Regions from separate parts of the Micromonospora sp. NPDC049049 genome, predicted to be linked through region 3. Evidence: riboswitches for the same ligand, from Rfam matches in the RefSeq annotation. Region 3 holds a riboswitch; each other region holds the start of a gene.

Region 1 (10,031 bases), on a different contig from region 3:
GAGCAGGTGATCCGGACGGGACCCCGGATCACCACCCATGCACCGGTCCGCCGGGCCGCCTGAGGGGTCCGGCACCCGGCGGACCGGGTTCCACCCGAGCGGGCGGATGACAGCGGGCCCCGCCCGACCGGGGTCGAGCGGGGCCGATGGTGGTGCTGTCGGTCAGACGGCGGGGGAGTTGGGGCGGTCGACGTCGACGAACTCCACGTCGTCGACCGTGTCGTCCCGGCTGCCGGCGGCCCGCGCGGCGGAGCCGACGGCCCAGCCGACCGCCGCGCCGACGAGCGCGGCGCCGATCAGGAGCGTCCAGGGCAGTGCCGGCTGGCGGCCGGCGAGCGCGTCGAAGGCCAGCGAGGCGCGGCGTCGCGCCTCCTCGGCGGCGGAGCCCACCAGGTCACCCGCCCCGTCGGCGAGGTCGCTGCTGTTCTGGCGGGCCGATCGGGCGGTGTCCCGCACACTGTCACCGGCGTAGCTGACCGCTGAGAGCAGGTGCTCCCATGCCTGGTCCGCGATCCGCTCCGGCTTGCTGCGGCGGTCCAGCAGGTTGGTTCCGAACATCGTGGTTACCTCCTCAGGTGCCGAAGCCGCCGGCCACTTCGGACTTCGGCGTCTTTCCAGCGCGTCACGGTGTCGCCTACCCCGCAGTGCCCCGGGTCAGCCGGACGCAAACCCCGAGCTGCACGCAGCACCGGTAGCCCGGCGCGCCGGGAACCTGCGCGCCACCGAATCAGCGCACGGCTGACACGGCGACACCTCGGGCGAAGTCGTCGTCATCGTCGTCATCGTCGCCGCCGCCACCGAAACCGCAGGCCAGGACGAGGGCGAGCAGAACACCGACGCCGGCCAGCCCGGCAAGTCGCTTGATCATCGAAGATCCTCTCCGTAGCGGTGGTGTCCCGGCCGATGCTAGGGCGCGTCGGCAACCGGGGGCGCGGGCCGCGCCGGCCGACGGTGGGCGACACGCCGACGGCACACGGGGCGGGCGTAGGTCATGGGCCGCATGTCGGGAGCGCCGGCTCCGGACCGCTACCCTGGTTCGGCGGCGGGCCGGTCCCGACTGATCGCCGATGGTCAGATAACGAAAAGTCTTGAGTAATCAGATACTGAAAAGTACGGATATGGGTAGCTTTGTGGGCCCGGATCCGTGAATTGCTCATCCCGAGGGGTGGCGACCGAGGCCGTCAGAGGAATACTCTCGGTCGCGGCCCGCGTACTGATGAGACGCCCGGGGGACGGGCGGGTGGAGGTGCTCGCGTGAGCCTGTCGATCGTGAAGTCGGTTCTGTCCGGTGGTGTCGTGGAGATCGCCCCGCGGGGTGAGATCGACGTCGACACAGCGTACGAGGTGCGCGAAGCGATCGCAGAGGTGCTGGCCAAGGGCCGCCCCCTGCGCATCGAACTCAACATGAGGTTGGTCACCTTCATCGACTCGGTCGGCATCAGCGCCATGGTCGCCGGCTTCCAGACAGCCGAGGTCAGCGACGTCAAGCTGGTGGTGACCCAGCCGAGCCGATTCGTGCACCGGCAGCTCTGGGTGACCGGCCTGCTCGGCCTCTTCGGTGCCCCGGAGCCGTACTTCGCCGGCGCTGCTCCCACCCCCGAGGTGCTCCCCGGCGCCTGAGCGCGCCGGGTCTCCCCGTCAGGGCTGCTCGTCCAGACCGGTCAGGTCGATGTCGGTCGCCTCGGTGACCGCTCGGATGGCCGTCACCGACGCGTACCCAGCGGCCAGCAACGCCACGTCCGTGCCCGGCTGTGCGGCCTGCCCCGGCTCCTCCAGCGAGGTACGGACGAACCCGTGGCCGGATTCGGCCACCGTCATCTGCACCTGGCCGAAGCTGGCCAGGGTGCCGCGCCGCACCCCGCGCAACTGCCCGTGCGGCAGGTCCGGGGTGTTCACGTTGAGCACGCTCTCCATGGGCGCGGAGGTCAGGCGGGGGAGCAGGTCCAGGGCGACCCGCGCGGCGGTGCCCCAGTGCCGCTCGGCGTCGCGTATCCGGGCTGCGGCATCCACCGCGGCGCCACCGCTCGCGGCCGTCGCCTCGCCGGCGGAGAGCACGTCCAGGGAGACCGCCATCGCCCGGCAGCCGTTGCTGGCGGCGGTGAACGCGGCGCCCACGGTCCCGGAGTGCAGCACCGCCCGGCCGGCGTTGGCGCCCCGGTTGACGCCGGAGAGCACCACCGACGGCGGTGGTCCGAACGCCCCGTGCAGGGCGATCAGCGTGATGAAGCCCGGGGACCCGGCGACCCCGTACGTCGGCACCCCCGCCAGGTCCGGCAGCGGATGCTCGTTCACGACGACCCGCCCGTCGCGCTCCACGGCGCTCATCGCGGCACTGGTGCCGCTCGCCTCCTCCATCGGCGCGGCCACGACGACGTCCAGGCCCCGCTGCCGGGCTGCCCAGGCCAGCGCCTGGATGCCCGGCGCGGCGACCCCGTCGTCGTTGGTGATCAACACCCGCAGGGTCATCGCTCGACCACCCGGCCGGCCAACTCGTCCGGGGTGGTCCGCTCCTGTTGACGGCTGTCCGCCGGCACCAGCCGGACCCGGTCCACCAGGCCGGTGATCGAGTCCAGCCGCCCGGTGCCCAGGCCGTGCCGGGTCACGTTCAGCGCGCCGGCGGCGGCGCCGGTGCGGATGGCGGTCCGAATGTCGCCGCCCCTGGCCACGACGGCGGCCACTCCGGCCGTCATCGAGTCGCCCGCGCCCCGTGGGTCGGCGGCCTCCAGCCGGGGCATCTCGACCTGGAACAGTTCCCCGTCGATGAGCGCCAACGCCGGCTGGTCGGCGCGGCTCACCACCACCGTCTCGGCGCCGCCCGCGTGCAACTCGTACATGGCCCGGGTCAGCTCCTCGGTGTCCTCGCTGCGGGCGCGGCCGTCGCGGATCAACTCCTCGTGACTGACCTTGAGGAAGAACACCCCGCTCTCCAGCACCGAAGCGAGGTGATCGCCGGAGAGGTCGACCACCACCCGAGCACCGTTCGCGCCGAGGTCGGCGGCGAAGCGTCGGTACAGGTCGGCCGGTACGAGCCACGGTTCGTTCGGCCCACTGAGGATGCTCACCGAGGCCCGCAAGCCCTCGCCGAGGGCAAGGTTGTACAGCTCGTCGATCTCGTGCCGGCTCAGCGGCTGTCCGGGCACGTCGGCGATCTCCTGCCGGGAGCCGTCGCGGCGATCGTGCACGTACCCGCCGCTGCCGGAGTCACGGACCACCACCTTGAGGTCCACACCCTCGCTGACCAGCAGTGGCTCCAGCACCTGGCCGATCTCACCGCCGAGGGCGGCGCAGAGCACCACGTGGACTCCGAGGGAGAGCACCATCCGGGCCTGCCAGACGCCCTGCCCGCCGGGGTGCAGATGCAGCTCGGGGTGGTCGTTGGGCTGGTCCACCATCACCGTCAGCTGTGGGGTGGGCGCGAAGACCATCACGTGCCCACTCATCGGTCGTCGCCGTTCATGCTGGCCGCCCTCCGGCACCTTCGGAAGATTTCGTACTAACCGACCTTAATGGCGCAGGTGGTGGCAGGTCGTCGCATCGGCCCGGTCCGGCGCGGCGCTGAGGGTCCCTGGGGCGTTGCCAGCCAGACATCGGTACGGGACGATCGGGCGACCAGACGACGGCGGGAGACGGTGTGCTCAGCAGCGATACCTTCAGCTACACCGTCCAGGCCCGGTGCTCACCCGCCGAGGCGGCAGCGTTGCTCAGCGACCTGACCCGGCAGGGCGAGCTGCATCCGCTGATCGTGCAGGTCCGCCGGGTACCGCCCCGGCCCGGCGCCCAGGCGAGCTACACGATCAACGACCGGTTGGCGGCCGGTCCGCTGCGCTTCCGGACCACCTACCACGCGGACGTGCTGATCAGCGAGGCCGACGAGATCGTCATGGTGGCCCGCCAGTGGCCGGCCACCACTGTGCGGAACCACACCCGTCTACGCGCCGAGCCGGACGGCCTGACCCGCGTCGACGTCGAGATCACCCTGACCGCGCCGAGGCCCCTGTTCCGCTACGCGTTCCGCCAGGCCCAGGCCGCTCACCTCGCCCTGGCCACCCGGCTGGGCGCCGCCCTGGACCGCACCAACAACACCCCGCCCCCTAACCCCTAACCCGCGTCCCGACCCGTGGCCGACCCCGTGCCGCGCCCCTGGCGCGCCGATCTTGCAGTTTCAGCTGTCGATATCGGTGGGATGGAACCCATATGTCGGCGTAGTAAGTGCAAGATCGCGGGCGCGTAGGGCGGGGCGGGCGCGTTAGATCGGGGTTGGCGCGCTCTTGCGGGTCGGGCGGGTGGTGGGACGTCGGCCCCACGGCTTGTAGGTGGAGAGCACTGTCGCGATGACCATCAGGCTGGTCGACACCGCCGGCGCGATGACCAGGTCGGCGCGATCGCGGGCGGGCAGGGCGGCGCCGACCGCTCCGGCGTGACGCAGATTCGGGGTGAGCAGGAACAGCACCAGCCCGACCATCACCGTGGTGATCACGAGCTTGACCAGCACCCACCGGTGGCGCAGCAGGCCCCACGGGGTGAGCAGCGAGCTGGCGACTCCGATCAACCACACCAGGACGCTCAGCGGCGCGAACAGCACCGTGCCGACCAGAGCCGTGACCGGATAGACCACCGCCGGATCGGCGCCCCGCTGCACGGCGACGCCGAGGGTGAGCAGCACCAGGTCGGCGCCGAGCCAGCCCAGCGAGGTGACGAGGTGCAGGGTGAGCAGCGCCTTGCGGGTGGTGGGTCGGATCCGAGGCATACCGCGATGCTGCCCGCCGGCCACCGCCGGGTCGTCCGACGAGCGACGACATCAGGGGTACGCCCGGTGACGTAGCCCGGCCCCTGACGCACGTGATGCCTGTGAGCCATCCAGTGGCTCACAGGCATCACGACGCGTCGGTCAGTAGACCGACAGGTGTACGTGGTTGGTGTGGTCGCTGGACGGGTCGCCGCCCGCCCCGCTGTACGACTTCCACCCGCTGCTGGGCAGCCAGATCTGCCTGTACCAGATCACGTAGAGCACGGCGAGCCGGTCCGCGTTGCGGATGAAGTACGCGGCCAGGTTGTTGCCGTACGTCTTGTCGCCGCCGGTGGCGTCGCCGCCGAAGCCGTTCTTCTGCGCCGCGAAGTCGCAGGCCCGGCCCTTCGGGTGTTCACCCGAGCCGCTGGGGCGGTGGCACGAGACGTACCGGGTGAATCCCGCGGCCTTGGCCTGGTTGAGCGCGTGCAGGGTGCGCGGGGTGATGCAGCCGTTGGCCGGCGTGGGGTCGTTGACGCTGCACGACTCGGAGGGCCAGGAGCCGTCGGAGTTGCGCGGTGCGGCCTTCGCGTTGGCGCTGGAGGTGCCCCGGTTGGAGCCGGCGTCGGCGGTGGTCTGCGGCTTGGGCGTGGTGGCCACACTCAGGGCCCGTTCGGCCTGCTCCTTGCGCTTGGCCATCACCGCGACCTGCTTGCGCTGTTCGTTGATCTCGCCGTCCAGGGCGACCCGGGTGCGGTTGGCCTTGTCCTTGGTGTCCAGCAGGTCGCGCAGCACCCGGTCCTCGTTGGCCGCCACCGCGTCCAGCGCGGCCGCCCGGTCCATGAAGCCTTCCGGGGTGTTGCTGTTGAGCAGCGCCGACACCGCACCCAGCCGGCCGGTGCGGTAGGCGACCTCGGCGATCTCGCCGACCTTGCCGTTGCGCTGGTCGATCTCGACCTCGATGGTCTTCAACTGGGTGCCGAGCTGCTTCTGCCGTTGCACTGACGTGTCCAGGGCGCGCTTCGCGTCCAGGTAGCCCTTGCTGGCCGCATCGAGCTGGGCTCGCAACGCCGGGGTGCCGCCCTCCTCGTCGGAGTCGGGTGCGGCGGCTCGCAGGCCGGTCGGGGGAGCGGCCGAGGCGGTGCCGGCCGGAAGCGCGACGCCGAGGGCGAACATCGCGACGATCAGGGCCGCCAGTCGGGCGGCGGGTGGTCGTGCTGGTGCCACTGCGCATGTCCTTCCGTCAGCCGCCGACCGGGTTAGCTGACGGGTTCGGGACGGAAGATCCCTACCGCTGACGCGGATACACCCCAGGAACATGGTTCCCCGGTTCGCCCAGTTGGGCGATTAGGCGGCGACCGCCACCGGCGCCGGGAGGGCGCCGCCTGGTGACGGCCGGGACCGAGCCTACCGGTGCGGGTGGGGCCGCTGCAGCCGATGTGACGGACGGTGCGTACGTCACCACGGAAATCGACGAACCGGTCACCATTCGATGGAGCCGCAGGCTCCAGAAGCGGCGCCGGGCTCGATCTGCAATGTCGCGTGTTCGATGCGGAAGTCGTCGTGCAGGGCCGTACGTGCCGCGGTGAGCACCGCGCCGACCTCCGCGCCCGGTGCCATGGTCAGGTGGGCGGAGGCCACCTCCATGCCCGAGGTGAGCGTCCAGACGTGCAGGTCGTGCACCTCGACGACACCGGGGACGGCGGCGAGCCGGTCGTGCACGGCGGTCACCTGGAGGTGCTCCGGGGCGGCCTGCACCAGGATGCGGATAGCGGCGCGGGCCAGCCGCCAGGTGCGCGGCAGGATGAACACGCCGATGGCGACCGCGACCAGAGGGTCGGCCCACCACCAGTCGGTGACGGTGATGAGCAGCGCCGCGCCGATGACGCCGACCGAGCCGAGCAGGTCACCGAGCACCTCCAGGTAGGCGCCCTGGAGGTTGATGCTCTCCCGGGCTCCGGCGCGCAGCAGCGCGAACGCGGCGATGTTCGCGAGCAGGCCGAGCACGGCCACCGCGAGCATCGGGCCGGCGATGACCTCATGCGGGTCACCGAAGCGGCGGATCGCCTCGACCACCACGTAGATCGCGACGCCGGAGAGCAGGACGGCGTTGGCCAGCGCGGCGAGCACCTCGAGCCGGTAGAGCCCGAAGGTGCGCTGCGGGTCGCCGGTGGCCCGCCGGGTCGCCGTGATGGCGGCGAGCGCCATCCCGATGCCGAGCACGTCGGTGAACATGTGCCCGGCGTCGGAGAGCAGGGCGAGCGAGCCGGTGTGCAGTGCGACCACCGCTTCGACCACCATCAGGGTGGCGAGCAATCCGAAGGCCGCCCAGAGTCGACCTCGGTGCTGGTGTGCGGCATTGGCGACGGACCCATGGTGGTGGTCATGACCTGCGCCCACGAGAACCACCTTCCGCCGCTGGTCGGGACCCGGTCAAATGTATGCTCACATCGCTATGTGTGCAAGTGTACGGGCAGGGCGTTCCGCCGGCGGCAGTCCGCACACGTCAGCTGGTCGGGTCGATGGTGGTGAGCCGCTGGGTGGCCCGGGAGAGCGCCACGTACAGGGTGCGCACCCCGGCGCCCGGATCCGCCCGGATCTCGCTCGGGGCGACCAGCACCACCCCGTCGTACTCCATGCCCTTGGCCTCCAGGCTGGTCACCACCTGCAACCTGGGTGCGCCGAGCGCGCCCAGCCAACCGGCGACCTCGTCCCGGCGGGGGACCGGCGTGATGACCCCGACCGTGCCCTCCACCTCGGCCAGCAGGCCGGCGGCGGCCTCCACGGTCGCGGTCTCCAAGCCCGTCGCGGGCACCACCAGCTCCACCGGCTCGACCCCGGTGGAGCGGACGGCGGTCGGCAGCGGCAGGTCCGGGTAGAGCCGCCGGATCTCCGCCGCCGCCACCGCGAAGATCTCCGCCGAGTTGCGGTAGTTGGTGGTGAGCGTGAAGTCGTGTCGCTTACGCCGGCCCAGCGCCTGGTCGCGGGCCCGGGTCAGCTCCTCCGGATCGCCGGTCCACGCGGTCTGCGCGGGGTCGCCCACGACGGTCCAGGAGGCCAGTCGGCCGCGTCGACCGATCATCCGCCACTGCATCGGCGAGACGTCCTGTGCCTCGTCCACGACCACGTGCGCGTAGTCCCGGTAGTCCTCGGGGCGCTCCCGGGCCGCCGCGCGGGCGGCCCGCTGCCGTTCACCGAGGGTGCTGAGCTCACGGACGCCGCCGGCGAGCTGGAACGGGTCGCGTCGCGCGCGGGCCGGCTGCGCGGGCTTGCCGAGCAGCGCGTCCAGCTCGTCAAGCAGTGCCACGTCGGCGATGGTCAGCCCGGCCGAGTCCAGGTTCCGGTACGCGGCGTTGAGCAGCCGGATCTCCGCCGAGGAGAAAATCCCCCCGGCGTACCGGCGCAGGCGGTCCGGCTGCGCCAGCCAGCCGAGCACGTGCCGGGGGTGCAGCCGAGGCCACCACGCCTTGAGGAACTCCCGGAACTCCGACCGCTCGGCGATCTCCGCCTCGAAGGCCGGTTGCTCCGGCAGCCGACCGCTGCTCAGCTCACGGGCCTGCGCCCAGAGCGCGGCGAACACACCGTCGAAACCGGCCCGGCGCACCTCGTTGCGCCGTGCGCCGCGTTGCAGCGCACGGTCCCGGATCCGGTCCAGCGCGACCCGGTCCAACCGCAGCAGCGTGCCCCGGTAGAGCAGCCGTAGCTCACCCGGGCCGCCCGGCACCGCGTCGCGGGCCGCCCGCTCCAGCACCCGGCGCATCCGCAACGAGCCCTTGACCGCCGCCACCTCGGGCGGGTCGGGGCGGGTGGCTGTCATCCCCGGGAAGAGGGTGCCCAGCGAGTGCAGGGTCGCGGTGTCCTCACCGAGCGACGGAAGCACGGAGCCGATGTACTCGACGAACACCGACGACGGGCCGACCACCAGGATGCCGCCGCCGGCGTAGCGGCTGCGGTCGGAGTAGAGCAGGAACGCGGCCCGGTGCAGGGCGACAGCGGTCTTGCCGGTGCCGGGGCCGCCCGCGACGATCGTCACCCCGGAACCGGGCGAGCGGATCGCCTCGTCCTGCTCCCGCTGGATGGTCGCCACGATGTCGCGCATGCCCCGGCCGGTGGCCTTGGACAGGGTGGCCAGCAACGCGCCGTCACCGACGATGGTCATCCCCTCCGGGGCGGCCGTCGGGTCCAGCAGGTCGTCCTCGATCCGGGTGACCCGCTCGGCGCGGGACTGGATGGTGCGACGCCGCACCACGTCCAGCGGCTGCGCCGGGGTGGCCTGGTAGAAGGCGGCGGCGGCCGGCGCGCGCCAGTCGACGACAAGCGTGACGGCGTTCTCGTCGCGGATCCCCAGTCGCCCGACGTGCAGCACCTGACGGTCGCGCAGGTCCAGTCGGCCGAAGACCAGCCCCTCGTGCTCGGCGTCCAGGGTGTGCCGCCGCTGCGCGGCGTGGAAGACCATCGCGTCGCGCTCGACCAGGGCGCCGTGCGTGCCCACCCGGGCCATCCGGTAGCCGTCACGCTCGGCGCGGACGGCCGACTGCCGCAGCTCGGCCAGTCGGGCGTACACCCGGTCCAGGTGTCGTTGCTCGACGGCGATCTCCTGCTCCAGGCCGGTCTGGTCGGTCAACGCACGCTCCTTCAGAGGTCGCCGGCAGGCGGTGGAAACCGCGCGGGCCAACCGCAGAAGGGTACGGCCCCGGACCCGACCCGCCGCGCCCGAGGTGCGCGAACGTGCTCAGGCACCCGTCTCGGCGGGGGCCGCGCCACGGTGAGCCGTCGGCGACGCGCCGAGGTGGGCCGGCGGCGATTCGGCGATCACCCGTCGTACGACGCCGGTGAGCGCGGCGTTCACCTCGTCCGGGCGTTCCATCATCAGCATGTGCCCGGCACCTGGGCAGACGGTCAGCTCGGTGGCCGGCAGAGCCGCCGCGATCGACTCGGCGCACGGCGGTGGGGTCAGCCGGTCCCGGTCGCCGACCAGGGCGGCGGCCGGCAGGTGGGCCAACGCGGCGAGGGTGTCCAGGCGGTGCTGGGTGCCGATGGAGGCGCGGAACCCGCCGATCGAACGCAGCGAGGCCCGGGCCACCGCCGACGTCACCAGGCGGATGTCGGCCGGCTCGCAGCGGTCACCGAAGAGCATCCACCGGATGCTCGGTCGCAGCGCGTTCAGCAGTGCCCGGGGAGCACGCCACGAGCCACACCGGGCCAGCACACCGGCGCCGGTCGTCTCGGCCAGCCGGATCAACCGGGCGATCCGCGGCGAGAGCCCGTAGACGGTGTGCGTGTGCCCCTCGGCGGTGGTCGAGAC
Region 2 (10,031 bases), on a different contig from region 3:
CTTCCGTAGGTGGACCTGCAACAGCGCTCGACTGATGCCCAGTTGCCGGGCCAGCCCGCTGACGTACGCACGCTCGCGGGCCAGCGCGGCGACGACCCGCAGCCGGTGCGGGTTGGCCAGGGTGGCCAGCACCCGAACCAGGTCGTCGCCGGTCGGCGGCGAGGCGGTGCTCATAACCAGCCCTTGCACATGCCAAGGGAAGTTAGCAGGTGTCGGCGAACTGCGGTGCGGACGGAAAGCGGAATCAGGGGGATCTCAGGGTCGGCGGAAGAGGCCGGACACACAGCACGCCGGGCCGGTGATGATCACCGGCCCGGCGTGCGGGTTACGTCGTACGTCAGCTCTTGAAGGCGTCCTTGATCTTCTCGCCCGCCTGCTTGAGCTTGGCGGTGGACTGGTCAGCGCGACCCTCCGCCTCCAGCTGCTCGTTGTCGGTGGCCCGACCGGCGCCTTCCTTCAGCTTGCCGGTCGCGTCCTCGGTGGCGTTGTTGATCTTGTCGTCGAATCCCATTGCCAACCTCCATTGCAAGCGTCGCTACGACAACAGAGGTACCCCCGCCGTCTCCGGTCCAACCATTACCGTCGTCACAGATCGGCAGCGGCCGACCGGAAGCGACGCAGGCGCAGGCTGTTGGCCACCACGAAGACCGAGGACAGCGCCATCGTGGCACCGGCGATCATCGGGTTGAGCAGCCCGGCGGCGGCCAACGGCAGGGCCGCCACGTTGTAGCCGAACGCCCAGAACAGGTTGCCCCGGATGATGCCAAGCGTGCGGCGGGACAACCGGATGGCGTCCACCGCGGCGTCCAGGTCGCCCCGGACGAGGGTGAGGTCGGCCGCCTCGATCGCCACGTCGGCGCCGGTGCCCATGGCCAGCCCCAGGTCGGCCTGGGCCAGCGCCGGGGCGTCGTTGACCCCGTCACCGACCATCGCCACCGACCGCCCCTCGGCCTGGAGCCGCTTGATCACGTCGACCTTCCCGGCCGGCAGCACCTCGGCGATCACCTCGTCGACGCCCACCTCGGTGGCGACCGCGCGAGCCACAGTGGCGTTGTCCCCGGTCAGCAGGACCGGAGTCAGCCCCAGCCCGCGCAGCCGGGCCACCGCCGCCCGGCTGGTCGGCCGGACCACGTCGGCGACAGTGAGCACGCCCCGGGCCCGGCCGTCCCAGCCGGCGACGATCGGCGTACGGCCGGCGGCCTCGGCGTCGCGCACCGCCCACTCGACCTCCGGGGGTACGTCGATCTCACGCTCGCGCAGCAGCCGGACCCGGCCGACCAGCACGGCCCGCCCGTCGACGGTGCCGCTCACCCCCAGCCCTTCGAGGTTGCCGAAGGCGCTCACCGGGGGCAACGCGCCCGCCTCGGTGGCAGCGGCCGCTACCGCACGGGCGATCGGGTGCTCGGAGGCGGCCTCCACCGCCCCGGCGAGCCGGAGCAGCTCGGCCCGGTCCACGCCGCTCGCCGGCACCACGTCCACCAGTGTCATCCGGCCGGTCGTCACGGTGCCGGTCTTGTCGAGCACCACGGTGTCCACCCGACGGGTCGACTCCAGCACCTCCGGGCCCCTGATCAGCACGCCGAGCTGGGCGCCCCGACCGGTGCCGACCAGCAGCGCGGTCGGGGTGGCCAGGCCGAGCGCGCACGGACAGGCGATGATCAGCACGGCCACGGCGGCGGTGAACGCGGCGGTCGGGCCGGCCCCGGTGCCGAGCCACCAGCCGAGCGTGCCGACGGCGAGGATGATGACGATCGGCACGAAGACCCCGGAGATCCGGTCCGCCAGCCGCTGCACCGCCGCCTTGCCGCTCTGCGCCTGCTCCACCAGGTCGGCCATCCGGGCGAGCTGGGTGTCCGCGCCGACCCGGGTGGCGGTGACGATCAGGCGCCCACCCGCGTTGATCGTTGCGCCGACCACGCCGTCACCCGGGGCGACCTCGACCGGCACCGACTCACCGGTGAGCATGCTGGCGTCGACAGCGGAGGTGCCCTCGTCGACCACCCCGTCGGTGGCGATCTTCTCCCCGGGGCGGACCACGAAGCGGTCACCGACGGCGAGCCGGTCCACCGGGATCAGGATCTCCACGCCGTCACGCAGCACCGTCACGTCCTTGGCGCCGAGATCGAGCAGGGCGCGTAGGGCGGCGCCGGCAGTTCGCTTCGACCGGGCCTCGAAGTAGCGACCGGCCAGGATGAACACGGTGACCCCGGCGGCCGCCTCCAGGTAGATGTTGCCGGCGCCGTCGCTCCGGACGATGTCGAAGCGGAACGGGTGCGTCATTCCGGGCATCCCCGCGTCACCGAGGAAGAGCGCCCAGAGCGACCAGCCGAACGCGGCCAACGTGCCGAGCGACACCAGTGTGTCCATGGTGGCCGCGCCGTGCCGCAGGTTGGTCCAGGCGGCCCGGTGGAACGGCAGCCCGCCCCAGACCACCACCGGGGCGGCCAGGGTCAGCGACAGCCACTGCCAGTAGTCGAACTGCCAGGCCGGGACCATGGCCAGCAGGACCACCGGCACGCTCAGGGCCACCGACACCCAGAGCCGGGTACGCGGCCCCCGCAACGGGTCCACCGGAGGTTCCGCGCTGGGCAGGGCTGGCAACGCCGCGGTGTAACCGGTCTTCTGCACGGTCCCGATCAGGTCGTCCGGTGTGACGCCGTCGGCGTACCGGACTGTCGCCTTCTCGGTGGCGTAGTTGACGGTGGCGCTCACCCCGTCCATCCGGTTGAGCTTCTTCTCGATGCGGGCGGCGCACGCGGCGCAGGTCATCCCGCCGATCGCCAGTTCGATCCGGTTCGGCGCCTCGGGCAGCGGTCTGCTGGTGGTGGTCATCGTCTGGTCCCGTCAGTCATGTCCGTGCCCGGGGGTGCCGTGGTCGGCCCCGCCGGTCGGTGCGGGGCCGCTCGGTTCGGGGGCGTCTCCGGTCGGGGCAGCGCCGGCGACCACTGTGAACTCGGCGGTGTGCACCCTCCCGCCGTGCTGGAAGTCGAGGTAGAGCCGGTAGCTGCCGACCGAGGGCACCTCGGCGAGGAAGGTGACGGCCGGACCGGGCCGGGTGCGCCCGTCGCCGGGCGTCCCGTCCGGGTGCACGTGCAGGTAGGCCAGATCACCCCGACGCAGTGCCACCAGGTGCCCGTACGCGCCCAGGTAGGGCTCCAGGTCGGTGACCGGCTGCCCGTCCCGGCTGACGGTCACTGTCAGCGACGACGTCCGACCGGGCTGCGGCGCACCGGTCAGGGTGACCGTGTAGCCGTCGACAGTGGTGCTGGTCGTCGGGGCGGGCAACGGCCGTTCGGTCAGCTCGCCGGAGACTGTCACGTCCACGCCCAGGGTCAGCGGCTCGCCCCCGGTCGGGGCGAAGTCGGCGAACGCCCGCCACTGTCCGGGACCGGCCAGCGGGGTGTCGACCCGCCAGGTGCCGTCCGCGGCCAGCTCGGGGTGGACGTGGCGGAAGCCGGAGAGGTCCCGACGGGCGACGATCAGGTGCATCTGCTTGTCGTGCGCCACGTCGTACCGGGTGACCGGGCGACCGTCCGGGCCGGTGATCCGGAAGGCGAACTCGTCGGCCGGGGCGTCGACCGGTTCGAGGGTGTAGCCACGTTCGGAGACGAGCAACCCGCCGGGCAGCCGATCGCCCGTCCCGCCCCGCTCGTCCGCCGTCGGGGTGGCGGCGGCATCGTCGTGCCGGCTCTCGGCGACCGGGGCGGGGTCGACGACCCGGCCGATCCCGTAGGCGGCGCCGAAGACCGCCGCCAGGCCGACGGCGAAGCCGGCCAGTTTCGTCACGGTACGCACGTCGGCCCGCCGATCACGCGTCGACGAGGTCGTAACCGGCCTCGTCGACGGCGGCCCGGACGACCGCGGTGTCCAGCGGCTGGTCGCTGCTGACGGTGACCCGGCCGGCGGCGAGGTCGACCTGGACGTCACGCACACCCGCGATGGCGCCGACCTCGGCGCTCACCGCGCTGACGCAGTGCCCGCAGGTCATGCCCTGCACCTGGTACGTCGTGTCGACCATTGGATCGTCTCCTTCGTGGTACCGGTACCCGGTGGGGGTATCTCATCAGAACCGACCGTACCATACCCCCTGGGGGTACGCTATCCTGGTCGGCATGACCGCACCCACCCCGATCCGCGGATACACCGCCAGCAAGGACCAGCTGCTAGCGCGGCTCCGCCGCGTCGAGGGGCAGGTCCGGGGCATCGAGAAGATGGTCGACGACGACCGCTACTGCATCGACGTGCTCACCCAGATCTCCGCCATCCAGGCCGCCCTCGACAAGGTGGCTCTCGGGCTGCTCGACGGGCACGCCCGGCACTGCATGCACGAGGGCGCCGCTGAGGGTCGGGCCGACGAGATGGCCACCGAGATGATGGCGGCGGTCGGCCGGCTCATGAAGCGCGGCTGACCGCGCTCACTCCGGCGCGGGATCGAGACGGACCCGGCGCAGCAACTGAGCGTTGAGCGCCACCACGATCGTCGACGCCGACATCAGCACCGCGGCCACCGCCGGGCTCAACGCCACACCCGCCCAGGCCAGCACCCCGGCGGCCAGCGGCAGCGCCACCACGTTGTAGCCGGCCGCCCAGGCCAGGTTCTGTCGCATCTTCCGGTACGACGCCCGGGACAGCCGAACCACGGCCCCCACCCCGCGCGGGTCCGAGGATGCCAGCACCACCCCGGCGGACTCGATGGCCACATCGGTGCCCGCGCCGATCGCGATGCCCACGTCCGCCCGGGCCAGCGCCGGCGCGTCGTTCACCCCGTCACCGACCATCGCCACCACCAACCCCCGCCGCTGGAGCTCGGCCACCCGATCGTCCTTCTCCGCCGGCAGCACCTCGGCGAAGACCTCGTCGACGCCGGGCCGGAAGCCGAGATCGGCGGCGACCGCCTCGGCCACCGGCCGGGCATCACCGGTGATCATGGCGATGGTTCGGACACCCTCGGCACGCAACTCGTCGACAGCGCGCCGGGCCTCCGGACGCACCTCGTCGGTCAACGCGAACGCACCGAGCACGGCGTCGGGCAGCCGCACCAGGTGCAACACCGCGGCACCCCGCGCCGACCACCGCCCGGTCGCGGCCTCCAGCTCCGCCGGGAGCGAAACGCCCAGCTCGCGCAGCAGCGCCGGCCCGCCCACCGCGTACTCCGTACCGTCGATTGTCGCCTTCACACCGCGGCCCGGCAGCGACCGGAAGTCGGCTGCCCGGGCCGGGCCGCCGCGGCCGGCCGCCGCCACTATCGCCCGGGCCAACGGATGTTCGCTCTCCGACTCGACACCGGCCGCGATGCGCAGCACCTCGCTCCGCTCGACGCCGGACGCCGTCGCCAGGTCGGTCACCCCGTGCTCGCCCCGGGTCAGCGTGCCGGTCTTGTCGAAGAGCACCGCGCCGACGGTCCGCATCCGCTCCAGGGCCAGCCGGTCCTTGACCAGAATCCCGGACCGTGCGGCGAGCGCGGTGGAGAGCGCGACGACCAGCGGGATGGCGAGACCCAGCGCGTGCGGGCAGGCGATCACCAGGACGGTGACCGCACGGACCACCGCCTCGTCGGGCTGACCGAGCGCGGTCCAGACCAGCACGGTCAGCACGGCGGTGCCGGTGGCCAGGTAGAACAGCGCGGCGGCGAACCGGTCGGCCAACAGTTGGGCCCGTCCACCGGAGGCCTGGGCCTGCGCGACCATCCGCTGGATGCCGGCGAGGGCGGTCTGCTCACCCAACGCCTCGACGCGCACCCGGATCGCCGAGTCGGTGGCGACGGTGCCGGCCACCACCCGGTCGCCAGTCGACCGGGCGACCGGCCGCGACTCCCCCGTGATCATCGACTCGTCCAGCTCGGCGCCGCCCTCGACGACACGGCCGTCCGCCGGCACCCGACCCCCCGGCCGGACCAGCACCACGTCGCCGATCCGCAGACCGGTCACCGGCACGGCCTCGACCCGCCCGTCCGCCGCCACCCGTTCGGCCTCGTCCGGCAACAGCGCGGCCAGCGCCGCGAGCGCTCCCCGGGCCTGTCCGATGGCCTTCATCTCCTGCCAGTGCCCGAGCAGCATGATGGTGACCAGCGCGGCCAACTCCCACCAGAAGTCCAGGTCGAAGACGCCGACGCTGGTCGCCAGGGACGCGGCGTACGCGACGGTGATCGCCATCGCGACCAGCAGCATCATTCCGGGCGCCCGGTCCCGGACCTCTCGGACCGCACCGACCAGGAACGGCCAACCGCCCCACCAGAACACCACCGAGCCGAGCACCGGGCCCACCCAGCCCTGACCGGGGACGACGTCCCCGCTCAGGCCCAGCCGACCCGACACGAGATGACTCGTCAGCACCACCGGGATGGTCAATACCAGGCAGACCCAGAACCGACGGCGAAACATCGCCGGATCGTGTCCGGCGTGCTTGTCGTGTCCGGCGTGCTTGTCGTGCCCGGAATGCTTGTCGTGCGGCACGGGTTCGGCGTGTCGCGGTCGGTCGGGGTCGGGCGGTGACGGAGCGGGCATGGCTCCAACATGCCGCCCCGGAGACCGCCGCGCGAGCGGTTCGGCCGCCCGACACTCCGCCACGACCTGCAACCCCCGGAGGGGCTGGCTAGCATCTCCCCCGATGGCCCTCCGAATGCCGCTGCACAGTCGGGCACCGGCGCCGCCACGTCGTGGCGGTGCCCCCAGCCGACCGGGCCGAGCACTGACCGTCCGTGATCAAGCGGTCGTCAGGCAGCGATCCGCCCCGCCGTCCGCCGCGTTTCCACCGCAACGGTGAACCGCCCGGCCCGCTGACCCGTATCCCGCACCGGATCGTTGGGAGTCTCACCTTGGCCGCCGACCACACTCACCCCGCTCCGTCCGCCCCGCCTCGGGTGCGACGGATCCTCGTCGTGACTGTGGTACCCCTCTTCGTCGCCACCGTGCTGGCCGCGGTGCTGCTCTGGCCGCGCGGCGGGTCACCGCAGACCGATGGTGGTGCGGACGTGCCGCGCTACCCCGGCACTGTCACCCGGGTGGTGAGCGAGCCGTGCCCGCCGGCGCCGTCGGTCCCCGAGGGCACACCGAGGGTCGGCGATGGGCGGTGCGGCACTGTCGACGTGCGGGTGGACGACGGGCCGACCGCCGGCCAGCAGGTACGGACTCCGGTGCCCGACGGGCCCGGCGCACCCCGGGTCGAGGTCGGCGACGAGGTCGTCCTGGTCGAGCTGGCCGACCCGACCGATCCCACCACCAGCAACTGGAACATCGCCGAGCACCAACGCGGCACCCCGATGGTGTGGCTGGCGGTGATCTTCGCGGCCGCGATCGTCGCGTTCGGTCGGTGGCGAGGTCTGGCCGCGCTCGCCGGGCTGGCCGCCAGCTTCGCCATCCTGCTCACCTTCGTGCTGCCGGGCATCAGCGCCGGCAGGTCACCGCTGCTGGTGGCGGTGGTCGGCGCGGCCCTGATCATGTTCGTGGTGCTCTATCTGACCCACGGGGTCACCGCACAGACCTCGGTCGCGGTGCTCGGCACCCTGGGCAGCCTGGTCCTGACCGGCGTGCTCGCCACCATCGCCACGGCCGCGACCCACCTCACCGGCTTCGGCAGCGAGGACGCCACCACCCTGTCGATGTTCCAGGGCGACGTGGACCTGCACGGACTGCTGCTCGCCGGAATCATCATCGGGTCACTCGGGGTGCTCGACGACGTGACGGTCACCCAGGCGGCCACCGTCACCGAACTGGCGAACGCCAACCCCGGGCTGACCCGGTTGCAGCTCTACCGTGCCGCCACCCGGGTCGGTCGCGCGCACATCGCCTCCACTGTCAACACCATCGTGCTGGCGTACGCGGGTGCCTCACTGCCCCTGCTGCTCCTGCTCACCGCCGACTCGCGGCCGATCGGGCAGATCCTCACCAGTGAGTTCCTCGCGCAGGAGATCGTCCGCAGCGCGGTCGCCACCCTCGGTCTGATCGCCGCCGTACCGCTGACCACCGGGCTGGCCGCGGTGGTCACCGCCGCCGGGCGCGCCGACGCCTCAGCGCTCACCGACGCCTCAGCGCCCACCGACGCTCCCGCGCCCCGGCCCCAGCCGGACCGCAGCGAGGCACTGGCCGCACTCAGCTCACCGCGAACGGCCGGCTCCGACGAACCGGACCGGACGCGGACCGCACCCCCACCCGAGGCCACCGACCGGTGGCCGAAGTCGAACAGGAGCACGGATACGGCATGGTGACACTCCTCAGCGTGACCAGATCGGGCATCCACCCTGAGAACCCCGTCACTGGTCACTCAACGCTATGGCGAAATGACGCTTTTGGTCGGCATCCAGGCGTAGCTCAGCCGGTCGACTCTCGGGTAACCTCGCTGCCGGTTACCGATGAAGGCGCGAAGCGGCGCCTGCGGTGCCACCGCCCAATCGCCAACCGGCGAGCCGGGGACCCAGGTACCTGGGGTGAATCCGCATCAGCGGTAGGGGCCACTTCCGCCCCGAACCCGTCAGCTAACCCGGTCGGCGGTCGACGGAAGGGAACATTGTGACGGCACCCCTACGCCGCTGGTTGACACCCGTGGTGGCCGTGATCGCCGCACTGACCGTGTTCGCCGGGCCGTTCCCGGCGCACGCCGCCCCGACGAACCCCACACCGTCCGGGCACGAGGAGGACGGCGAGCCCAAGCTGCTCAACGACGTCATCGAGCAGGCCAACCGTGACTACTCCGCCGCGAAGTCCAAGCTGGACAAGTCCAAGAAGCGGCAGAGCGAGTTGGCGGCGGAGGTCAACCGGGCCAAGGCCGAACTGGACGCGTTGGCCCCGCAGGTCGGGCAGATCGCCGCCCAGGCGTACCGGACCGGCCGGATCGGCGCGGTCGCGATGCTGCTGGAGAGCGACGCGCCCGACTCGTTCGTCCAGCGCGCCGGGCTGCTCGACGAGATCAACATGGTCAACGAGAAGAAGCTCTCCGAGGTCAACGAGGTGAAGTCCCGCGCCGAGCAGGCCAAGCTGGCCCTCGACACCGAGGTGCGCGAGCAGCAGAAGCAGACCGCCCTGATGGCGAAGCGCAAGAGCGAGGCCGACAAGGCGCTCTCCCTCGTCGGCGGCAAGGGTTTCACCGGCGGCCTGGTGGATGCCACCTCCAAGGTCGCGAAGATCGGCCCGGGTCGCACTGCCGACGGGGACTGGAAGGCCCAGTCGTGCAGCGAGAACGACCCCACCACCTCCGGCTGCATCACGCCGCGCACGCTGCACGCGTACAAGGAGGTCAAGGCGGCCGGCTTCAACCGGTTCGTCGGCTGCTACCGCCCCGGCGGGCCGTGGGAGCACCCGAAGGGCCGCGCCTGCGACTGGTCGCTTCAGAAGAGCGGGTTCTCCCCGTGGCACAACAACGACACCAGGACGTACGGCAACAACGTCGCCGCGTTCCTCATCCGTAACGCCGACCGGCTCGGCATCTACTACGTGATCTGGAACCGGCAGATCTGGTTCCCGGCCACCGGCTGGAGTTCGTACAGCGGGCCGTCGAACCACACCGACCACGTTCACATGTCGCTGCTCTGACCCGCCCGATCTCCGTCGAGGGCCGTTCCGCGTGACGCGGAGCGGCCCTCGTCGCGTCAGACGGTGGCAGGCGCGGCCGGGTCGGTCGATTCGGCCGGGGTCGTGAAGCCGGCCGGCACGGCGGCCACCTGGCGTACCGCTCCGGCTGCCAGTCGGTAGGACACGCCCACCACCGCGCACCGCCCCCGCGCCACCTCGTCGGCCAGCACGGGCGACTGCCCGAGCAGCGTCTCGACGGTCTGTGCGATGTGGATGTCGACGATGCCGTCGATGTCGTCCACCCCCTCGGCCGCGGCCCGGCGCAGGCTGGGCAGCACGGCGTCGACCACGGCGCGCAGATGGCCACTCGGCGCGGTACCGGTCGCGGCGGACTCCCGGGCGGCCTGCACCGCACCGCAGGAGTCGTGACCGAGCACCACCACCAGCGGGGTGCCGAGCACTGTCACCGCGTACTCGACGCTGCCGAGCACCTCGGGGCCGGCGGTGTGCCCGGCGGTGCGAACCACG
Region 3 (10,031 bases):
CCGGGTGGCAGCCGCGGCCTGGACGACTACCTGACCCGCGACGCCGAGTGCAACATCGGCGCGGAGATCATGGGTCGCAACAAGTTCGGCCCCCAGCGTGGCCCCTGGGAGAACCTTGACTGGCAGGGCTGGTGGGGGGACAACCCGCCGTTCCACACGCCGGTCTTCGTGCTCACCCACCACGTGCGCCCGTCGTTCAGCCTGTCCGACACCACGTTCCACTTCCGTGATGTCAGCCCGGCCGAGGCACTGGCCGAGGCGAAGCAGGCGGCCGACGGTCGGGACGTACGCCTCGGTGGTGGGGTCGCCACCATCCGTGAATTCCTCGAGGCCGATCTGGTCGACACGATGCACATCGCCGTCGCGCCCGTCGACCTCGACCGGGGCGAGCGGTTGTGGGACAGCCCCGACGAACTGCTCGACCGCTTCCACCTCGAGTCGGTGCCCAGCCCCAGCGGAGTCACCCACCTCCTGTTCTGGAGACGATGACCGCGCCCTTCCCGGCGCTGTCGTCTACAGCCGCGCCAGCACCAGCAGGCGGTTGCCGTCGGGGTCGGTGACCCGCGCGGACCGCTCACCCCAGGGCTGGTCGACCGGCTCCTCGGTGACCGTCGCCCCACCCGTGCTCAGCGCGCCCACTGCCGCGTCGCAGTCGTCGGCGTAGACGCACAGCTCCCAGCGGTGTGAGTCGGCCGGCCCGCCAGCCTCCGGGTTGGCGGCCAGGCCGAGCTCGCTGCTGCCCAGTCGGAGGGCGACGAACTCCGGTGCGCCCTCGTCCGGGAACCGGTAGGTCAGCTCGAAGCCGACCACGTCCCGGTAGAACGCGATCAGTCGTGGCAGGTCAGGTGTCGTCACGATCGGAAACGCTTCGGTGAACACGGACCACCTCCAAGCCGGACCCTAGCCGGTGCCGGGTCCAGCAGGAACTACCACTGTCGATCCCGATAGAAGTCATCACCTCGTTCCGGGCCTCCAGCCGAGCGCAGTGGCTGGACTGCCACCGGGCCAGGTCTGCTCACGGCGCCGCGCGGCGGAGGCCGGCGAGGACGAGGGTGATGAGGCCGTCCGCGTCGGTTCGGTAGCTCGGATGGTCGTAGGCCGCACAGATGCCGTGGAGGGCCATCATGACGGCGCCGGCTCCCACGTCGTCGCGCATGGTGCCGGTCCTGACGGCGGCGGCCAAGAGGTCGTCGATCACCTGGCCCAGGGCTTGGGCACCCTCTGCCAGCGCGCCCGATTGGGTGGCCATGAGCGTGGCGAGTGTGCGGGCGAGGCCCTCGTGGCGGTGCAGGTGGTCCACGAAGCCGCGCAGGAAGGATTCCAGCGCCTCGTCGGCGGGGAGGGTGGCCTGCAGCTCGTAGGCGCGGTCGCACATCGCGGTGAGTTCTTCGCGGTAGACCGCCTCGGCCAGGGCTTCCCGGGTGGGGAAGTGGCGGTAGAGCGTGCCGGTGCCCACGCCAGCGAGTTTGGCGAAGTCGTCGAAGCGCAGGTTGAAGCAGCCGCTGGCGAAGAGCTCGCGGGCCTTCGCGATCAGGGCGTCCCGGTTGCGGCGGGCGTCGGCGCGCAGTGGCTTGGCATCGGTCACGTGGGGCTCCATGTTGACAAGTGGAGACTATCTCCATATTTTTAGAACCGGAGACAGTCTCCGATTATAGGGTACGAGGTGCCGTGTGAAGATCTTGATGTTCGGCCGGGGCGTCATCGGCGCGACCTACGGGTGGGCCCTGGAACGGGCCGGGCACCACGTCGAGTTTTATGTCCGGCCGGGGCGGGCGGCAGCGTACGGCGATGCGATTGATCTCGACCTGCTCGACGCCCGGCGACGGCCGTGGGGGAAGCGCGTCGCCGAGAGGTGGCCGGTGCGCTACCGCGAGTCACTGGAGCCGGACCATGACTTCGACCTGATCGTGCTGAGCGTGCAGCACTACGGCTTCGCGGAGGCCGCGGCCTTCCTGGGACCGCGCGTGGGCAAAGCCACTGTGCTTGTCTTCAACAACCTCTGGGTCGAGCCGATGACCGCGACCGAACACCTTCCCGCTGATCAGGTGGCCTGGGGCTTCCCCGGGGCTGGCGGCGGCTTCGGCGACGACGGTGTGTTGCGTGGGGCTCTGCTGCCCGTGGTCTTCTTCGGCACTCTCGACCGGCCGCCGACCGAGCGCGAGCGGGCCGTGCGCCAGGTGTTTCGCGAGGCGGGGTTCAGGCTCCGGGAGAGCTCCGACTTCCGTGGCTGGCTGTCGATCCACTTCGTTCAGAACGCGGGCCTGCACACGCAGAGCCTGAAGCAGGGCTCGTTGTCCAATCTGACGCCCGGCAACGCACGCGAAGCGATCCTCGCCATCCGCGAACTCCTGCGGCTCGTCGAGGCTCGCGGCGTTGATCTGCGGCGGCACCGCAGCGAGCTACTTCCTTTCACCGCGCCCGTCTGGCTGGCAGCACCGGCGATGGCCTGGCTGTTCAGACACTTCCCGCCGATGCGCCTGGTCATGGAAGCCCATGCCAACCCCGAGGAACTGCGCGCGGTCTGCCGCGACACCCTGACGGAGGCGCGCAGGCTGGGCGTGGAGGTGCCCCGACTGGAGGCGGCCGAGCCCTACTTCGCTGCCGAGAGAACGGCCTAGGCATCCACTCGCTGGTGCTGAAACGCCTCAGGCATGCGCCGAAATGAGATGCGTACGGACCGGCACACCTGTTGGATCTCGACATGGAGCATGAGCTTGTTCGTCCCCGAAAGGCGCGCCCCGGGGACCACCTCGCGGTCCTCTCACCATCCTTCGCCGCCGCCGGCGCCTATCCGGTGATCCACGAGCAGGCCATGCGACGGCTTGCCGACCTGACCGGCCTCGTACCTGTCGAATACCCCACCACCCGCCAGGTGGGCGCGACCGCGGCGGCGCGTGCGGCGGACATCAACGCGGCCTTCGCGGACCCCCAGGTACGCGGCATTCTCGCCGTCATCGGCGGCGAGGACCAGATCACCGTCATCCCCCACCTGGACGCCGACCTGGCCCGTGCCGACCCGAAGCCGTTCCTCGGCACCAGCGACAACACCAACCTGCACCACTGGCTCTGGGGACTGGGCATCGCCAGCTTCTACGGCGGATCCTCGCAGGTGCACCTCGGCCCCGGGCCTGCCGTCGACGACGTGCACGTCAGGTCGCTGCGAGCGGCGTTGCTGACCGGGGAACGGCTGGAGGTCACCGACCCGGGTGAGTCCGAGGACATCGGCGTCGACTGGGCAGATCCGCAGGCGTTGAAGTCGTTCGGAGAGCGCGAACCGACGGAGCCATGGAGCTGGCACGGGCCGGCCCGAGCGGTCACCGGCCGCACCTGGGGTGGCTGCCTGGAAGTCATCCAGTGGATCCTGACGGCGGGACGCTTCCCGTTCCCCCCGGAGGTCCTGCACGGCGGGGTGCTGATCATCGAGACGTCGGAGGAGCTTCTCCCCGCCCCTGAGGTCGGCTGGATCGTCCGATCACTGGGTGAACGCGGTCTCCTCAGCGCCGTCGACGCGGTCCTGGTCGCCCGTCCGCCGGTCTCCGACCACACCCGTCGACCCCCGGCCGCAGATCGGGCGCGACTTCGCGAGCAGCAGCGCGACACGGTCGTCGACGTGGTGACCCGCTACAACCCCGAGGCGGTCGTCTGCGTCGGCGTGCCGTTCGGCCACACCAAGCCACAATGGATTCTTCCGCACGGCGGTCAGGTCACCGTCGATGGCGTGGAACGCCGGATCTTCGCCGACTACCGGTAGAGGCCGTTCGGCAACGGGGCCTACGCCCGCCGCACCGAGCGACCGTCCTTCCTGGCTGCCCGAATGCGGTCCCGAGACTGAGAACGGGCGCTCACACACCACGCCTCCTACTGCCCGCCCGACCTCTGGTGGGTGCGGGCCGCACGGCGGGTGGTGAATCCAGTGGACCGGCACCGACCGTGGCGGAAAGCTGTGGGGATGGAACCGACACAGACGGCGATCATCGTGCCAATACCCGAGGCCGAGGAGGCGGTGGGCCCCTTCCGGGCATCGCTCGACCCGGCCGCCGGGTGGGGGGTGCCAGCGCACGTGACCGTCCTCTACCCGTTCCTGCCTCCGCAGCAGATCGATGAGCAGGTCTTGGCCGTACTGCGCGAGACCATTACCGGGATCCCGCGGTTCGACGTCGCACTGACGGACGTCGGCTGGTTCGGTGACACGGTCGTCTGGCTTGCTCCACAGCCAGCTCGCCCGTTCCGGGAACTCACTTCGGCCGTGTGGCAGCAGTTTCCCGAGGCGCCCCCCTATGCCGGGGCGCACAGCGATGTGGTGCCGCACCTGACCATCGGTCACGACGCCGCCAAGCCCACGCTGAGCCACGCCGCAGAAACCATCTCCACGCACCTGCCGATCAACGCGGCCATCGACAGAGTCAGGCTCATCGCCGGAACACCGGACATCAGCCCCTGGCGCACCGTCTGCGAGTTCCCGCTAGGCACCACACCGCCTGCGCCGGCTGGACCGTTACCGTCCTTGACGTGAACTCGGCGGAATTCTGGAAGTTCCTGGAGCGGTCAGCCGAGGAGACGACCGACCCGGCCCGAAGACTGGACTGGTTGGCATACCGGCTCAACCGCGTTTCACTGGAGCACATCGCGGACTTCCAGGTCCACCTAGAGGCTGCGCGTCGCCCGATCGATACCTACGCCATGTGGGGCGCAGCCAACCAGATCATGGACGGCCTGTGCAGCAGCGACTCGTTCTGGTACTTCCAACCATGGCTCATCGGCCAGGGGCAGCGCTGGTGGCAGCACGTCGCCCAAAACCCCGACAACCTCGCCGACCTGCCCGCTGTGCGTGCGCTCGCCGGCCGCAGTCTCTGGGAACGGGCCGACGCGGAGTGGCCGCACTGGGAAGAACTCGCCTACGTGGCATCCCGCGCCTACGACCGCATCACCGGGCGTGAAGACAGCCTCCATGAAGCGCTGGACGCCCGGGGCCACCGCGCGTACTTCGATCCAGCCCCAATCGATGAGCCCTGGGACAGCGACAGCCTCGCCGAGATCGAACAACGCCTGCCGCGCCTCATGCGCTTGTTCCCCCGCCAGCACTACGTTAAGCCCTGACCTGCGGTGCGGGGAGTCAGAGAGCGGATCTCCTCGTCGGGCAAGCGTGGCTGATGGTCCGTGGATGGCCCGCCGGACGCAGTTGGCCTGAGCAACATCAAAAGCCCTGGCTGGGACTGTTGTCCTGACCAGGGCTTCTGCACATGGAGCGGGTGACGGGAATCGAACCCGCACTGTCAGCTTGGGAAGCTGATGTTCTGCCATTGAACTACACCCGCAAGCGGCACCACTGTACCCGAGTCATCGAGCCCATGCACCCAGGCACCCCCGGTGACCGCAGGTGTCCGACCGTGCCGCCCGGGTCGGCCAAGATGATCCACTCGGCTTCCTGGAAGTCGGGGCATCCGCAGCGCCGGGATACCGCGGTTTCGCCGAAGTCGAGTGGATCATGCGGGAGTGGCGGCTCGCCGGGTGTGGCGGGCGTACGCATCGGTGCCGGCTCCGTCGTGACGGAGCCGGCACCGATGATCTTCCGGTCGTGTGGTCAGGCGGCCGTGCACTGCACGTCACGGCTGAGGAGGGTCGGGCGCGTCTGCGGGACGGCGATGGGCGCTGCCACCGCCGACTGGGCGTTTGGGTCGAGCCAGACCCGAACGGCCGGCCGGCTCGGCCCGAGACCCGGAATGCCCGCGATGTGCTGCTCGCGGCGGGTGAGCATGGCCACGTCGACGGTGAACTCGAAGAGCCGCCAGTCGACCTGCGGCTCGGCCCGGGCGCTCTGCGCCAGCTGCGCCACCCGGATCGGATCGGTCACCGGGCGGGCGTGACCCGCCACGTACGCCTCGTCGTCGCTCTCCTCCGCAGGGAACGAGTGCAGCGCGTAACGGCCGTCACGTTCGAGGTCGCGGCGCTTGGGCGAGTCGATGATGAAGCAGAACAGCCCCTCGGCGGTGATGACCGGGGAGACCGGATGGACGCGGGGCCCGCCGTCGGCACGGACCGTGGCCAGATAGCCGAAGCCCGGCCCGTACTGCTGAAGGAGAACGCGGATCCCGTCGGCGAGTCGGGGCTCGTCGGCGGCGAATTCGGACCAGGAAGCCATGTGGGCATTCTATCGAACAAATGTACGAGTAGCGACCTCGACGCGCTGGTCCGGCACCGAATCCGGCCACTTCCGGCAACGCGGCTATGGTGGTCCGATGCTGCTCTCCGACCGTGACCTGGTCTCCGAGATCAAGGCCGGCACGCTGGGCTTGGAGCCGTTCGAGCCCACCCTGGTCCAACCCTCCAGCATCGACGTCCGACTCGACCGGCTGTTCCGGGTCTTCAACAACCATCTCTACACCCACATCGATCCGGCCATGCAGCAGGACGACCTGACCTCGGCGGTCGAGGTCCCCGACGGCGAGCCGTTCGTGCTGCACCCGGGGGAGTTCGTGCTCGCCTCGACGCTGGAGGTCATCTCGCTGGGTGACCAGCTCGCCGGCCGGCTGGAGGGCAAGAGCTCCCTGGGCCGGCTCGGGCTGCTCACGCACTCCACCGCCGGTTTCATCGACCCGGGCTTCTCCGGCCACGTGACGCTGGAACTCTCGAACGTGGCGAACCTGCCGATCACCCTCTGGCCGGGCATGAAGATCGGGCAGCTCTGCATCTTCCGGCTCTCCTCGCCAGCCGAGCACCCGTACGGCTCGGTGGTCTACGGCTCGCGCTACCAGGGCCAGCGGGGGCCGACACCCAGCCGCGCCTGGCAGCACTGGCGCACCTGGCCCACCCGCTAGGACCAGAACGACGAGGGCCCGCCGCGAGGAGATCGCGACGGGCCCCTTCGGTCACACTGGGTCAGCCTGGACGGCCGTAGCTGTGGATCGGGCCGTCGTCGACCTTCTTCATCTTGACCGGTTGACCAGCCTGCGAGGCGTGCACCACCCAGCCGCCGCCGACGTACATGCCGACGTGGTGGATGTCGCTGTAGTAGAAGACCAGGTCGCCGGGGCGCAGGTCACCCTTGCTGACGTTCTTGGTGACCCGGCTCTGCGCGGCGGCGTTGTGCGGCAGCGACACGCCGGCCTTCGCCCAGGCGGCCAGCATGAGCCCGGAGCAGTCGTACGAGTTCGGACCCTCGGCACCCCAGACGTAGGGCTTGCCGATCTGCGCGCAGGCGAACTTGACCGCGGTGCCCGCGGCACCGCCGGGGTAGCTACCCGGGCAGGGCGCCGGGCGCAGCGGACCGCCGCCGCCGCTGCCGTACACCTTCAGGCGCAGCTTCTGCAGGCGATCGATCTCGTCGTTGATCTGCTTCTTCTTCGCCGCCAGCTGGGCTTCCGTGCGGGTCAGCTGGGCCACCATCTCGTCCAGTGGCGCCTTCTGCGCGGCCAGTTGGTCGCGCAGGTCGGCCACCTGGCGTACGTCCTTCTGCTGGTCGTGCGCGAAGCGGTCCAGCATTTCGAGCTGGCCGACCACCTCGCTGGGCGACCGGCTGCCCAGCATCGCGTTGACGGTCGAGACGTTCTCACCCATGTAGGCGCGTACGGCAAGGGCGCTGACCTTGTCCATCGCGGCGTCGACCTGGCGCTCGAGCGGAGTGATCCGGGCGGCCAGCGCGTCTGCCTGCTTGCGCTTCGCGGCGAGGTCGATGCGGGTGGCGTTGTGCCGTTCGATGACCGGTTCGAGCTTGTTCCAGTCGGCGTCGATCTGGCGCTCGATCTCGGCGACGGAGGGGTCGGCGTGGGCCGCCGTGGCACTACCGGTCAGAACGACGGCGACGCCGGCCAGCGCGGCGAGTGCGGTGGTTAAGCGGGACCAGCGTGGGCGCGGCACTATCGACGCCGGGCCGGCTGATGCCGACCGCTCGGACGACGGCCGCGGGGCATGGAGTGCCACCGGGGTTCCGTACTCCTTCTTCCTGACCGCCTACCGGGTTAGCTGACGGGTTCGGGCGGGAAGTCGGCGCCCTACCGCAGTGGCTGCGGATTCACCCCGAGGGACCTGGGTCCCCGGTTCGCTCGGAAACGACTCGGCGGTGTCGGTCCGTTACCGCCCGGGGTGGGCGGAGCTGCTGTCGGGCCGACAAATGACCAGAGTAGAGACGCCCGTTACCGATCCGCAACCCGTGCGGCCGTGACACTCCGTACGGATTGGACGAGGTCACTGACCGTGTGTGAAGAATTCTTTCCGTGCACGTCGATAGATGGAAAGGTATTGACGCGAGCTCCCGGACGGCGCGATGGTGATTTGACCTCACTCCGCGAGAATCTAGGGGGTTCGATGCACCATCCAACCCTGTCGACCGGCTGGCGCGCACTGCTCGCCGCCACCGTGGTCGCCGCCGCGACCACGGTGCCACTCTCCGTCGGCCCGGCCGCCGCCGCGCCCACCACCGACCGCCAACAGCAGTACGCCGACGCGGCCACCGAGTACGGCGTACCGGCCGTCGTGCTGCTCGGCGTCTCCTACCTGGAGTCCCGTTGGGACACCAACGCCGGCACACCGAGCACCAGTGGCGGCTACGGCCCGATGCACCTGACCGACGCGCGGCACGTGGCCGCCCTACCCGGACGCGGTCACCACGACGCCGGAGCCGAGGACCCACGCGGTGACGACTCCCGGCCGGCCCGGGTGCCCGCGCCCCGACCGGTCGAGGCGCCCGCCCCGTCCACCGCCGCGTTGCAGACCGTCGACGCCGCCGCCGCGCTGACCGGTGCCGCCCCCGAGGCACTGCGTACCGACGCGGGCCTCAACATCCGGGGTGGGGCGGCGCTGCTGAGCGCGTACCAGAGGGATCTGGGCGCGCCGGTCGGCGCGGGCACCGACCCGGCGGCCTGGTACGGCGCGGTGGCCCGCTACTCGGGCGCGGACAGCGCCGACGCCGCGGCGGCCTTCGCCGACGAGGTCTTCACCACCATCGGCGCGGGCGAAGCCCGGGTGACCGACGAAGGCCAGCGGATCACCCTGCCGGCCCGCGCGGTGCGGCCCGAACGGTCCTGGCTGGACCGGCTGGGCCTGCGCCGGCTGGCCCGCCCGGACGGGGTGGAATGCCCCCGCACCATCTCCTGCGAATGGATCCCGGCGCCCTACGAGGCGTTCGGCGACGGGGACTACGGCAACCACGACCTCTCCGACCGGCCCGCGCGGCAGAAGATCGAGTACATCGTCATCCACGACACCGAGGCGAGTTGGGCCACCACCCTGCAACTCGTCCAGGACCCAACCTACGTGAGCTGGCACTACTCGCTGCGCTCGGTCGACGGGCACATCGCCCAGCACGTCAAGACGAAGGACGTCGGCTGGCACGCCGGCAACTGGTACGTCAACGCGAAGTCGATCGGGTTGGAACACGAGGGCTTCGCTGCGCAGGGCACCTGGTACACCGAGGCGATGTACCGGACCTCGGCGAAGCTCGTTCGGCACCTGGCGCTGCGGCTGGGCATCCCACTGGACCGCCAGCACATCATCGGCCACGACAACGTGCCCGGCACCATCCCCTCGACAGTGCGGGGAATGCACTGGGATCCGGGCCCCTACTGGGACTGGACGCACTACTTCGACCTGCTGCACGCCCCCCGACTGGACACCGGCACCCCGGCCACCGGGCTGGTCCGGATCGACCCGGACTACACCACCAACCAGCCGGCGTTCACCGACTGCGTCACGGTGGGCGTGCCCTGCGCTCCGCGCGGTTCCTCGTCGGTGGTGCTGCGCAGCGCGCCGTCCGCTGACGCGCCGCTGGTCAACGACATCGCGCTCCGCCCGGACGGCAGCCCGAACACGATGGCGGTGTCGGACCACGGGGCCAGGGCGTCCGCCGGGCAGACGTATGCGCTGGCCGGCCGGCAGGGCGACTGGACGGCGATCTGGTACCTCGGGCAGCGGGCCTGGTTCCACAACCCGTCGTCCGCGCCGACCGCCAGTTGGACCGTCGGAGTCGTGGCGACACCGAAGCCCGGAAGAGCCACCGTTCCGGTCTACGGACGGGCGTACCCGGAGCAGTCCGCGTA

The links. Region 3 has a riboswitch for cyclic di-AMP ahead of AB0B68_RS13950 (NlpC/P60 family protein). Riboswitches for the same ligand answer to the same signal wherever they lie in the genome.
Region 1: linked by a shared signal. The riboswitch ahead of AB0B68_RS13045 (hypothetical protein) and the one ahead of AB0B68_RS13950 (NlpC/P60 family protein) in region 3 are both predicted to bind cyclic di-AMP.
Region 2: linked by a shared signal. The riboswitch ahead of AB0B68_RS30250 (hypothetical protein) and the one ahead of AB0B68_RS13950 (NlpC/P60 family protein) in region 3 are both predicted to bind cyclic di-AMP.

The regions. Positions count from the first base shown of each region.
Region 1 covers NZ_JBEZEX010000010.1:79,416-89,446, reverse strand. Annotated here, with positions in the region: gene AB0B68_RS13080 (hypothetical protein) at 163-558, opposite strand; gene AB0B68_RS13075 (hypothetical protein) at 728-868, opposite strand; gene AB0B68_RS13070 (STAS domain-containing protein) at 1,255-1,620, shown strand; gene AB0B68_RS13065 (5'/3'-nucleotidase SurE) at 1,639-2,466, opposite strand; gene AB0B68_RS13060 (PfkB family carbohydrate kinase) at 2,463-3,440, opposite strand; gene AB0B68_RS13055 (SRPBCC family protein) at 3,632-4,102, shown strand; gene AB0B68_RS13050 (hypothetical protein) at 4,247-4,747, opposite strand; gene AB0B68_RS13045 (hypothetical protein) at 4,889-5,902, opposite strand; cyclic di-AMP (ydaO/yuaA leader) riboswitch at 5,959-6,090, opposite strand; gene AB0B68_RS13040 (cation diffusion facilitator family transporter) at 6,209-7,126, opposite strand; gene AB0B68_RS13035 (AAA family ATPase) at 7,233-9,350, opposite strand; gene AB0B68_RS13030 (alpha/beta hydrolase) at 9,459-10,031, opposite strand, start outside.
Region 2 covers NZ_JBEZEX010000047.1:6,693-16,723, forward strand. Annotated here, with positions in the region: gene AB0B68_RS30210 (helix-turn-helix domain-containing protein) at 1-174, opposite strand, end outside; gene AB0B68_RS30215 (CsbD family protein) at 338-511, opposite strand; gene AB0B68_RS30220 (heavy metal translocating P-type ATPase) at 586-2,832, opposite strand; gene AB0B68_RS30225 (hypothetical protein) at 2,845-3,795, opposite strand; gene AB0B68_RS30230 (copper ion binding protein) at 3,809-4,018, opposite strand; gene AB0B68_RS30235 (metal-sensitive transcriptional regulator) at 4,113-4,409, shown strand; gene AB0B68_RS30240 (heavy metal translocating P-type ATPase) at 4,416-6,380, opposite strand; gene AB0B68_RS30245 (YibE/F family protein) at 6,815-8,203, shown strand; cyclic di-AMP (ydaO/yuaA leader) riboswitch at 8,370-8,500, shown strand; gene AB0B68_RS30250 (hypothetical protein) at 8,505-9,524, shown strand; gene AB0B68_RS30255 (carbonic anhydrase) at 9,581-10,031, opposite strand, start outside.
Region 3 covers NZ_JBEZEX010000011.1:62,338-72,368, forward strand. Annotated here, with positions in the region: gene AB0B68_RS13900 (dihydrofolate reductase family protein) at 1-489, shown strand, start outside; gene AB0B68_RS13905 (VOC family protein) at 514-855, opposite strand; gene AB0B68_RS13910 (TetR/AcrR family transcriptional regulator) at 1,016-1,585, opposite strand; gene AB0B68_RS13915 (2-dehydropantoate 2-reductase N-terminal domain-containing protein) at 1,671-2,618, shown strand; gene AB0B68_RS13920 (LD-carboxypeptidase) at 2,813-3,751, shown strand; gene AB0B68_RS13925 (2'-5' RNA ligase family protein) at 3,950-4,513, shown strand; gene AB0B68_RS13930 (DUF4240 domain-containing protein) at 4,510-5,097, shown strand; tRNA gene AB0B68_RS13935 (tRNA-Gly) at 5,242-5,315, opposite strand; gene AB0B68_RS13940 (pyridoxamine 5'-phosphate oxidase family protein) at 5,582-6,139, opposite strand; gene dcd (dCTP deaminase) at 6,237-6,815, shown strand; gene AB0B68_RS13950 (NlpC/P60 family protein) at 6,877-7,917, opposite strand; cyclic di-AMP (ydaO/yuaA leader) riboswitch at 7,931-8,066, opposite strand; gene AB0B68_RS13955 (peptidoglycan recognition family protein) at 8,302-10,031, shown strand, end outside.